Regions from separate parts of the Exiguobacterium sp. UBA7533 genome, predicted to be linked through region 1. Evidence: riboswitches for the same ligand, from Rfam matches in the RefSeq annotation. Region 1 holds a riboswitch; each other region holds the start of a gene.
The links. A riboswitch is a leader RNA that binds a small molecule or an ion and turns the genes downstream of it on or off. The one in region 1 is predicted to bind S-adenosylmethionine.
Positions count from the first base shown of each region.

Region 1 (3,153 bases):
TAGATCGGATGCGCATTCCGTGACTCGATCAACTGACGAATTGATGCTGGAATTTCATCATGCATGACGGAGCGGACGAAGTTTTTCGCTGTCTCGGTCTGCGGATTTGAAAAGACATCAAAGACTGTTCCTGACTCGATCAGCTTCCCAGCTTCGATGACGGCGACCCGGTCACAAATCTCCCGGATGACACCCATCTCATGGGTGATCAAGAGAATCGTAATCCCGTATTCCGCATTGATGCGTTTTAATAACTGGAGGATATGATGTGTCGTCTGAGGATCGAGTGCTGACGTCGCTTCGTCACATAAGAGGACGGATGGTTGCGTCGCTAGTGCCCGGGCGATGCCGACACGTTGCTTTTGTCCGCCGGATAATTGATCCGGATAATGATCCGCCTTGTCTGCGAGATCGACGAATTCGAGCAATTCCGTCACCCGGCGACGAATCTCGTCTTTCTTGACACCTGCGAGAACGAGTGGTTTCGCAACGTTCGTAAAGACCGTGTTCGCATTCAATAGATTGAAGTGTTGAAAGATCATCCCGATCCGCTGTTTCGCTTGACGTAATTTTTTGGGTGATAGTTGTGTTAAATCTTCCCCGTCGACCGTCACTGTTCCTGACGTCGGTCGTTCTAACAGGTTGACGCAGCGGAGCAATGAACTTTTTCCGGCACCGCTAAAGCCGATGACACCGAAGATTTCGCCTTTCTCGATCGTCAGGTCGACACCGTCGAGTGCTGCGATCGTCTGATCCTTCGTGACGTACGTTTTTTTGACTTGATGAAATGCAATCATTCCGCTTTCCCCCTTCATTCAACAAAAAAGGTCCCTTCTTGAGAAACAAGAAGAGACCTGGATCCGCGCAGTGGCAGAATCCACTCCACTCATCTCTCAGACATCTGTCTGATGGAATTGGCACAGTGCTCACAATGAGTCTGTTGCCGAGGTTTCGTAGGGCCAGTCCCTCCACCTCTCTGGATAAGTATTGCGGTATGAAATTCGTATGTGTGTTGTTGCGTTGTTGCTTATGTCGTAAAACTAATTTTTACATTACGGGTCGAACCTTTAAAAGTCAACCAACTTTGCAAAAATAATCCATTTGTCGCATATCGATTGAGTCATAAGTTATGAGTTAGCTGAAAGAACAAATCACGATTCGTCCAGAACGATTTGACAAGGCATTTTCGGTCGTGCTACCATCGTTTCAATGATTAATCCGACAATTCCAATATGATATTTATCAAGAGTGAACGAGAGACCTGGCTCTATGACTTCACGGCAACCTGCAATCTGTAAGGTGCTCCGACCAGCAAAGCGCGGCTTTGGATGATACGGTGAAAAACTCGTGGGCGTCCAAGCAGTGACGTTGACGAGTTTTTTTCACGAATGGAGGAAAAATAGTAATGATGAACTATCCTGTATTGACTGGTGCTGAAGCATTTTATCTTCAAGGTGGACCGATCGGCATTTTAATCTGTCATGGTTTTAATGCGACCCCGCAAAGTGTTCGGGACGTCGGTGAGGCATTTGCTGCTAAAGGATTCACTGTCTATGCTCCACGTTTGCGTGGTCACGGGACGAACGTCCGTGAGTTCGAACAATCGACTGCTCGATGTTGGAAGCAGAGCCTGCAAGACGGCTATGCACGTTTACAAGAAACATGCGATCAAGTCTTCGTCATCGGTCAATCGATGGGCGCGACGCTCGCACTATCGCTCGCCGCTGACGGGATTCCATTTTCAGGCATCATTACGATCAATGCCGCTCTCTCCGTTCCGTCTTATGAAGCACTGTCGTTTGAAGATGGTCCACAATACCTACCTGAAGGGGCACCGGATATCAAACGGTCTGCTTTCGAAATCATCTATGACCTCGTTCCGAGTCGTTGTGCATTCGAACTCGTCCGCTTGATGGATGAGACGAAAGGACGCCTTGGATCGATCCTTCTACCGACATTGATTCTTTACTCGGCGACCGATCACGTCGTTCCGCCGTCGAGCTCGGATTACCTGCATCAGCATATCGGGACGAATGATAAACGAATCTACTGTCTCCTTAACTCGTACCACGTCGCGACCCTCGATCATGATCAGGATTTGATCGTGCGTGAGACGATTCGTTTCATCGAACGCTCGAGTCGTTTCTCACAGGAAACGGGATAATAAAAAAAACAGCTATTCGTCTTCACTTAGAAGCGAACAGCTGTTACATCAAAGGACGACCATCATCGGTTCGTCTTTTTTGTTTATCCTTTTTGGTGCTGCATCGTTTGGAGCGGCTTCGGCTTTCCTGGCACTTCATGGCAGTGGCGGCACCGTGGCTCATACGATTCTGAAGCGCCGACTAAAATGATCGGATCATCATAGTTCGCTGGTTTTCCATCAATCAAACGTTGTGTCCGGGAAGCCGGATCGCCACATGAGAGACAGATCGCCTGAAGTTTCGTCACAAATTCTGCGCGCGCCAGTAATTCTGGCATCTTGCCAAATGGCTCTGCCCGGAAATCCTGATCGAGTCCTGCACAAATGACGCGTTTTCCGTCTTGCGCAAGTGCTTCGATGACTTGAACGATCTCATCATCAAAGAATTGAACTTCATCAATTCCGACAATTTGTGTTTCTTCCGCTACTGCTGCATAGAGATCACGACTCGTCGCCATTGGAATCGCCACGACGGAATTTCCGATGTGAGAGACGACATGCTCTTCATGGTACCGGTCATCGATTGCCGGCTTGAATACTTGAACGGGCAGTTTGCCGTACTGTGCCCGTCTGACACGACGAATCAACTCTTCCGATTTCCCGGAAAACATACTGCCACAAATTACTTCGATCCAGCCGTACTGATTTATTACATGCATCATCGTCCGACACCGTCCTCTAAAAATAGTCACTTTAACGAGTATAGCTCGAAACGGTATTGAGAAAAAGGGTTGACTTCCGGAAATCAAAATTCATTTTTTCTTTACCTAGAATTTTTGTCCTTTCATTCCAACCTTCATCCATTTCCTGTACACTAAAGAAGAAGATTCTCGCGAAAGAAGGTGTCCCCGATTCATCATCTCTTACATGACATTCTGCACCAATATGGCGCCCTTGGTCTTTCCGTCCTTCTCGCAGGTGGTATCGTGGGATTGCCGGTTCCTGATGAG
Region 1 covers NZ_DLMP01000018.1:132,237-135,389, forward strand. The annotation lists gene B2U10_RS15155 (methionine ABC transporter ATP-binding protein) at 1-797, opposite strand, end outside; SAM riboswitch class I at 884-987, opposite strand; SAM riboswitch class I at 1,237-1,338, shown strand; gene B2U10_RS15160 (alpha/beta hydrolase) at 1,406-2,164, shown strand; gene B2U10_RS15165 (thymidine kinase) at 2,248-2,862, opposite strand; gene B2U10_RS15170 (DedA family protein) at 3,046-3,153, shown strand, end outside.

Region 2 (3,153 bases), on a different contig from region 1:
GCGGTGCTGCGACGTAAAACGGGATACCGAAAGCTTGAGCGAGTAATGCTAGTTGGAACGTTCCGATCTTATTCGCCGTATCTCCGTTGCGTGTAATCCGGTCCGCCCCGACGATGATTGCATCGATCTGTTTTTCTTTCAGCGTATGGGCGACCATGTTATCTGTAATTAGCGTGACATCGATGCCGGCACGTTGTAGCTCCCATGTCGTCAGTCGTGCTCCCTGCAGTAATGGTCGCGTCTCACTCGCAAAAACAGATAATTCAATGCCGCGTTCTTTTGCGATATAGAACGGCGCAAGTGCTGTTCCATAAGCAGCGGTCGCAATCGATCCAGCATTACAGATCGTTAGGATCCGGTTACCTGACTGGAACAATTCAAGTGCGTGAATCCCGATTTGACGTGACGTCTGCGCATCCTGATCGTATAAGGCAATCGTCCGCTGCTCGAGCCGTTCGCGGATCTCTTCTACCGACGTCCCGTCTTGAATGATTGGATTCAATTGATCAAGGACATTTCGTAAGTTAACAGCCGTCGGTCGTGTCGCGAGTAACGTCGCTGATGTCTCAAGCAAGGCTTGCTTATAGATCGACAGTTCTGCTTCAAACCGGTACGCCTCTTGAACGAGTACGAATCCGCCAAATAAACTGATCGCAGGCGCCCCTCGGACGCGCAGTTGTTTAATCGCTTCGACCGCTTGTGCAAGATCGGTAATGACTTCATAGTGTTCTTCCTGCGGTAGACGTGTCTGATCGAGAATCGTCAAGACACGGTCTTCATAACGAATACTTTGAACGAATGTACTCATCGGCTAAGTTCCTCCGTTACGTCGAAGTTTCGTAAATCATCAAATGTCCGGCATTCGGTCCGACGTTTGATTAACGCCGATCCTAAACGTAAAGCATGTTGTTTTCGTTCTAGTCGTTCCGTCATAGAACTAATCGTTTCTAAATCAGCGACTGGTGCGAGTCCGATCGTCCGACGAATCAGTTCGCAACCGGCAAAGCCAAGGGCATCCTGCAAGATCGTGCTCAGTACATCGTCGACGAGTCCCGATGTCCGGAATGGTTCGACGGCTTCGCGTTCCCATAAGGCGCGGAACGTCGAAGCGAACGTCAGCCAGAACGTATCGATGTCGCGAATCCGGGCATCACGAAGTGCTGAATAATCCGGGTATGCTGCAAAGAATAAGTGGGCGATGAACTGTCCGACATCAAATCCGAATGGACCATAAAAGGCGAATTCTGGATCGATGACTTTCGTTTCCGTTGCCGAAGCAAAGATGCTTCCTGTATGTAGATCGCCGTGTAGCAACGCATCTCCTTTCGTGATGAAAAGCGCTTCGAGTTTTGCGACTTCGCGTTTCAACTCATCGTCCGCCCATAGACGTGCCACCTCTTCTTCAAGCCCGGCTTCAATCTCGTTCGTCTCCGCGTCATGGAACGGATCCGTGAAGATTAATTTTTCCGTGATGTCGCACAAGTCCGGATTGTAGTACGTTCGGGCGACACGTTTTTTTTCAACCGGACCAAGCGCAAAGTCCGATGTATGGAATAAAGTCCGAGCGAGATAAGAACCAATATGTTCCGCAAGCAACGGATACTGTTCACCTGCGAGTAAACCGCTTCGAACGATTGTCAGATGTGAAAGATCTTCCATGACCGTATACGCCTCGTCGTGACTAGCATGAAAAACACGCGGTACGAACGGCACGGCATGCCGGGCGAATTCACGGAGTGCGGATTGCTCGATCCACGCCCGCTCGAGTGATAGTGGCCAGCTTTCACCGACGACTTTCGCGTACGGAAGTGCTTGTTTTAGAATCAATCGATGTTCACCTTCTCGAATTCGAAAGACAAGATTGAGATTGCCGTCGCCAATCTCTTCTGCTTCGACGGCTCCGTCGCCGATCAGTCCTAGTGAGCGGACCCGTTCGATCGCGTCCTGTTCTGTAAATGCTTTGTATGTCATCTCAGTTCCCCCTGTGTGATACACGAAAAAGCGCCTCTTTTCGTCATCGAAAAGAGGCGCAGGAAAGTCACTGCGTCCTCTTATCTCTCAGACGAAACGTCTGTTGGATGTAGCACCGTGCCAAGTGGTCGGTTGCTGCGGCGTCATCGGGCCAATTCCCTCTGCCAACTCGCGATAAGAGTCGTATGTAGTTGTCGTGTGTGATATTGATTTGAATCTTACGCAATCCTCTTCCCTGCTGTCAAATCGAAATCAAGCAGAAACGGATATCGTTTTTGCTCCATATATAGAAAGAGTATTTTCAAAAAAATAAATTTTCTAAAAATAGTTTGACAAGTCGTGACTCTCATGTAAAAATTGCAATTAGATTTCACAATTTCATCCAATTCTTATCAAGAGCAGACGGAGGGACAAGCCCTACGATGTCGCAGCAACCGACCTTTTGGCACGGTGCTAATTCTTGCAGCTACTAAGCTGACAGATAAGAGTCCACGTTCGAATCATTCATGGTCTCTTGTCGCTGACAAGAGACCATTTTTTTATTGAAGGAGGAAAGACATGGCTTACATCACAGCTACTTATCAATTGACCGCCCGCGATCGACTGGAGCAACGCGCCGAACAACTCGCGCTTGGTCTGACGGTTGGTTCCTGGACGGAGCTGAATCATCTTGAGCAACAACAACTCGCCTCATTCAAAGGAGAAGTCGTACATACGGAAGAACGCGACGGTAAAGGCTATATCACGATTCGTTACCCGGAACACAATGTATCGCGCGACTTTTCTGCGATCTTGACGACCGTCTTCGGGAAACTCTCACTCGACGGTGAAATCAAATTAACAGAACTGCTACTACCCGATACATTCACGTCGGATTTTCCAGGTGCGAAGTTCGGGATCGAAGGGGTTCGTTCCTTGATTGGTGTCGAAGATCGTCCACTGTTAATGAGCATCTTCAAAGGGGTCATCGGACGCGATTTATCGTTCCTTCGTAATCAACTCGAAGGACAACTTGCTGGTGGGATCGATCTCGTCAAGGACGATGAGATCTTATATGACAATCCGTTGACACCGACGATTGATCGGGCACGGATCGGACGTGAGGTTATCGATGCTCATTTCCACCGGACCGGTAAACGTGCGTTGTATGCGATCACACTTAGTGGTCCCGTCTTTACGCTC
Region 2 covers NZ_DLMP01000002.1:268,128-271,280, reverse strand. The annotation lists gene mtnA (S-methyl-5-thioribose-1-phosphate isomerase) at 1-808, opposite strand, end outside; gene mtnK (S-methyl-5-thioribose kinase) at 805-1,971, opposite strand; SAM riboswitch class I at 2,049-2,152, opposite strand; SAM riboswitch class I at 2,358-2,459, shown strand; gene B2U10_RS05470 (2,3-diketo-5-methylthiopentyl-1-phosphate enolase) at 2,530-3,153, shown strand, end outside.
Region 2: another riboswitch for S-adenosylmethionine. It lies ahead of mtnK (S-methyl-5-thioribose kinase); the one in region 1 lies ahead of B2U10_RS15160 (alpha/beta hydrolase).

Region 3 (3,153 bases), on a different contig from region 1:
CGTCTTCCGATTCCGTTTTGCTGATATTCCGGCAAGACGTAAAGTCGAATGATTTCCCATGTTCCTTCGACATCAACAGCATGAATGAAACCGACGATTTCCTCGTCGATGATTCCGACATAAAAATACTCTCCCCGTGCTTCTTCCGCCGTCCGGATCGCACGAACGACTTCTTCTTGCGGATACGCCTCCTGCACGAAATGCGCTTTCGAACGTTCGGAATAGATTTCTTCATACGTATCCAACCAAGATGTGATAGCAATGTCATGAATACGTCCTGCATCAGCTGGAATAGCTTCGCGTATTTCCATAATCGGAACCCCCCTTTATACTCATACAAATCGACTCATGTACTTTTACCCTTTTCTAGAAAAAACATTCGTTTCCTGCAAAGTTCCGCGGAAACAAAAAAGCCCGAAAACCCACGTAGGATTTCCGGACTTTTTGATTATGCGAAACGTTTTGCTTGTTCTTCAAGAACTGCTGCTTTATCTGTTTGCTCCCATGGAAGCTCAACATCTGTACGACCGAAGTGACCGTATGCAGCTGTTTGACGATAGATCGGACGACGGAGATCAAGCATGTTGATGATTCCAGCCGGACGAAGATCGAAGTTTTCAGCAACCAATTCGACGAGTTGTGCTTCAGGAAGTTTTCCTGTGCCGAATGTATCAACTGCGATTGATACAGGGTGCGCGACACCGATTGCGTACGCAAGTTGAACTTCTGCTTTGTCTGCAAGACCTGCAGCAACGAGGTTCTTCGCGACGTAACGTGCTGCGTATGCAGCTGAACGGTCGACTTTTGTTGGATCTTTACCTGAGAATGCTCCACCGCCGTGGCGTGCGTATCCACCATACGTATCAACGATGATCTTACGACCAGTCAATCCAGCATCTCCTTGTGGTCCGCCAATGACGAAACGACCAGTTGGGTTGATGAAGAATTTCGTTGCTGCGTCGATGTATTCAGCCGGGATGACCGGTGTGATGACGTGTTCTTTCAAATCAGCTTGGATTTGCTCAAGCGTAACTTCTTCCGCATGTTGTGTCGAGATGACGATCGTATCGACACGAACCGGCTCGTTGTTCTCGTTGTATTCGACCGTGACTTGTGTTTTTCCGTCCGGACGAAGGTAGTCGAGTTGACCGTTTTTACGCACTTCTGCCAAACGGCGTGCGAGACGGTGCGAAAGCGAAATTGGAAGTGGCATGAGTTCTGGTGTTTCTTTCGTTGCGTAACCGAACATAAGACCTTGGTCTCCTGCACCGATTGCATCGATTTCTGCATCAGACATGCTACCTTCACGTGCTTCAAGCGCTTGGTCGACACCAAGAGCGATATCTGCTGATTGCTCATCGATCGATGTCAATACAGCACATGTATCCGCATCGAAACCGTATTTCGCGCGTGTGTAGCCGATTTCACGAATCGTTTCACGAACGACTTTTGGAATGTCGACGTAAGTGGATGTCGTGATCTCACCTGCAACGAGAACGAGACCTGTTGTAACAGAAGTTTCTGCCGCAACACGTGCGTTTGGATCCGCTGCAAGAATCGCATCGAGGATTGAATCCGAAATTTGGTCACAGATTTTATCTGGATGACCTTCAGTGACTGACTCCGACGTGAATAGTCGGCGATTAAGGTTTGTCATGTATGACCCTCCCAAAAAAGAATTTGACGGTGTACTCATTTCCCCTAGTTGAGTGGGACGGTAAAATGAAAAAAACCTTTCCAAGTCCAAAAAATGGTCAGGGAAAGGTTGTGCGTTCTTCCTTTACCCTCTTATCGTTCGAAGTGTTTACTTCGCTTCAGGAGAGCACCTTTTCCCTCATTAATATATGAATTAATGTAGGACGGTTGCCGGGTTTCTTCGGGCCTTGTTCCCTCCACCTGCTCAGAATAAGAGTATCCGTTACGAATTACATGATATAAAGTTGTACCTACTCTGTCAAGCAAGGTTTCAAATTCTAGTCGAAACTTTTTAAAAGAGATGTTAAACTATTAATGCTGAAAGCGTTTCCAGATAAATAGAAATCAGCACTAGAAAATGATTGCGCTCCCTTTAGTATGTCATATATAATGAATGTGTCATACTAAATGCAGTGAGCCAAAACCAACGTAGGGGAAAGGTGGGGTCAGGATGCCGATGACGGTCCTGAATATCGAAGAACTACTCAAGAAAGAGCATGTGTTCAAACAACTATCTGTTGCTGAACTTGTCGAACATGCGATTCGAAACGAAGAAGGTGTCCTTGCTGAGAACGGCGCACTATCTGTAGAAACGGGGAAATTTACAGGTCGTTCACCAAAAGATAAGTTCATCGTCCGTGATTCTTCCTGCGAGTCTCACATTGATTGGGGTCATGTTAACCAACCGATGGATGGAGACAAATTTGAACAATTGTTACAAAAGGTTCTTCGTTACATGAACGAAGCCGATCAGCTCTACTACACAGAAGCTGCTGCTGGGGCAGATACGCACTTCACCCTTCCGGTTCGTGTGCTCACACAATACGCTTGGCATAACCTGTTTGCCAAACAACTCTTTTTACGCGAGTATCCTGAAGTGGCTGCCTTCGAACCGTTCACGGTCGTCTACGCGCCACATTTCAAAGCAGATCCTACCGTTGACGGAACGAATTCCGAGACATTCATCGCCATGTCGTTTGAACACCGGATCGTCTTGATCGGCGGAACCGAATATGCGGGCGAAATCAAAAAATCGATTTTTTCCGTCATGAACTACCTCTTACCACAAGAAAATGTCCTTTCGATGCACTGTTCAGCAAACGTCGGACACGAAGGCGACGTCGCCTTGTTCTTCGGTCTATCCGGTACTGGTAAGACCACCCTGTCAGCAGACGATAGCCGTCAATTGATCGGTGACGATGAGCATGGTTGGTCGCATGATGGCGTCTTCAACATTGAAGGTGGATGTTATGCGAAGACGGTCAATCTGTCACGCGAAAAAGAACCGCAAATTTTTGATGCGATCCGTTTCGGAACTGTCCTTGAAAACGTCGTGCTCGATGAATCTCGTCATCCTGATTACGATGACACATCGTTGACAGAAAATACACGTGCTGCTTATCCGATCACAGCGATCGATAACATCGCTGTTCCATCACGGGCTGGTCATCCGAAGAC
Region 3 covers NZ_DLMP01000001.1:515,619-518,771, forward strand. The annotation lists gene B2U10_RS02565 (GNAT family N-acetyltransferase) at 1-311, opposite strand, end outside; gene metK (methionine adenosyltransferase) at 449-1,657, opposite strand; SAM riboswitch class I at 1,786-1,912, opposite strand; gene pckA (phosphoenolpyruvate carboxykinase (ATP)) at 2,147-3,153, shown strand, end outside.
Region 3: another riboswitch for S-adenosylmethionine. It lies ahead of metK (methionine adenosyltransferase); the one in region 1 lies ahead of B2U10_RS15160 (alpha/beta hydrolase).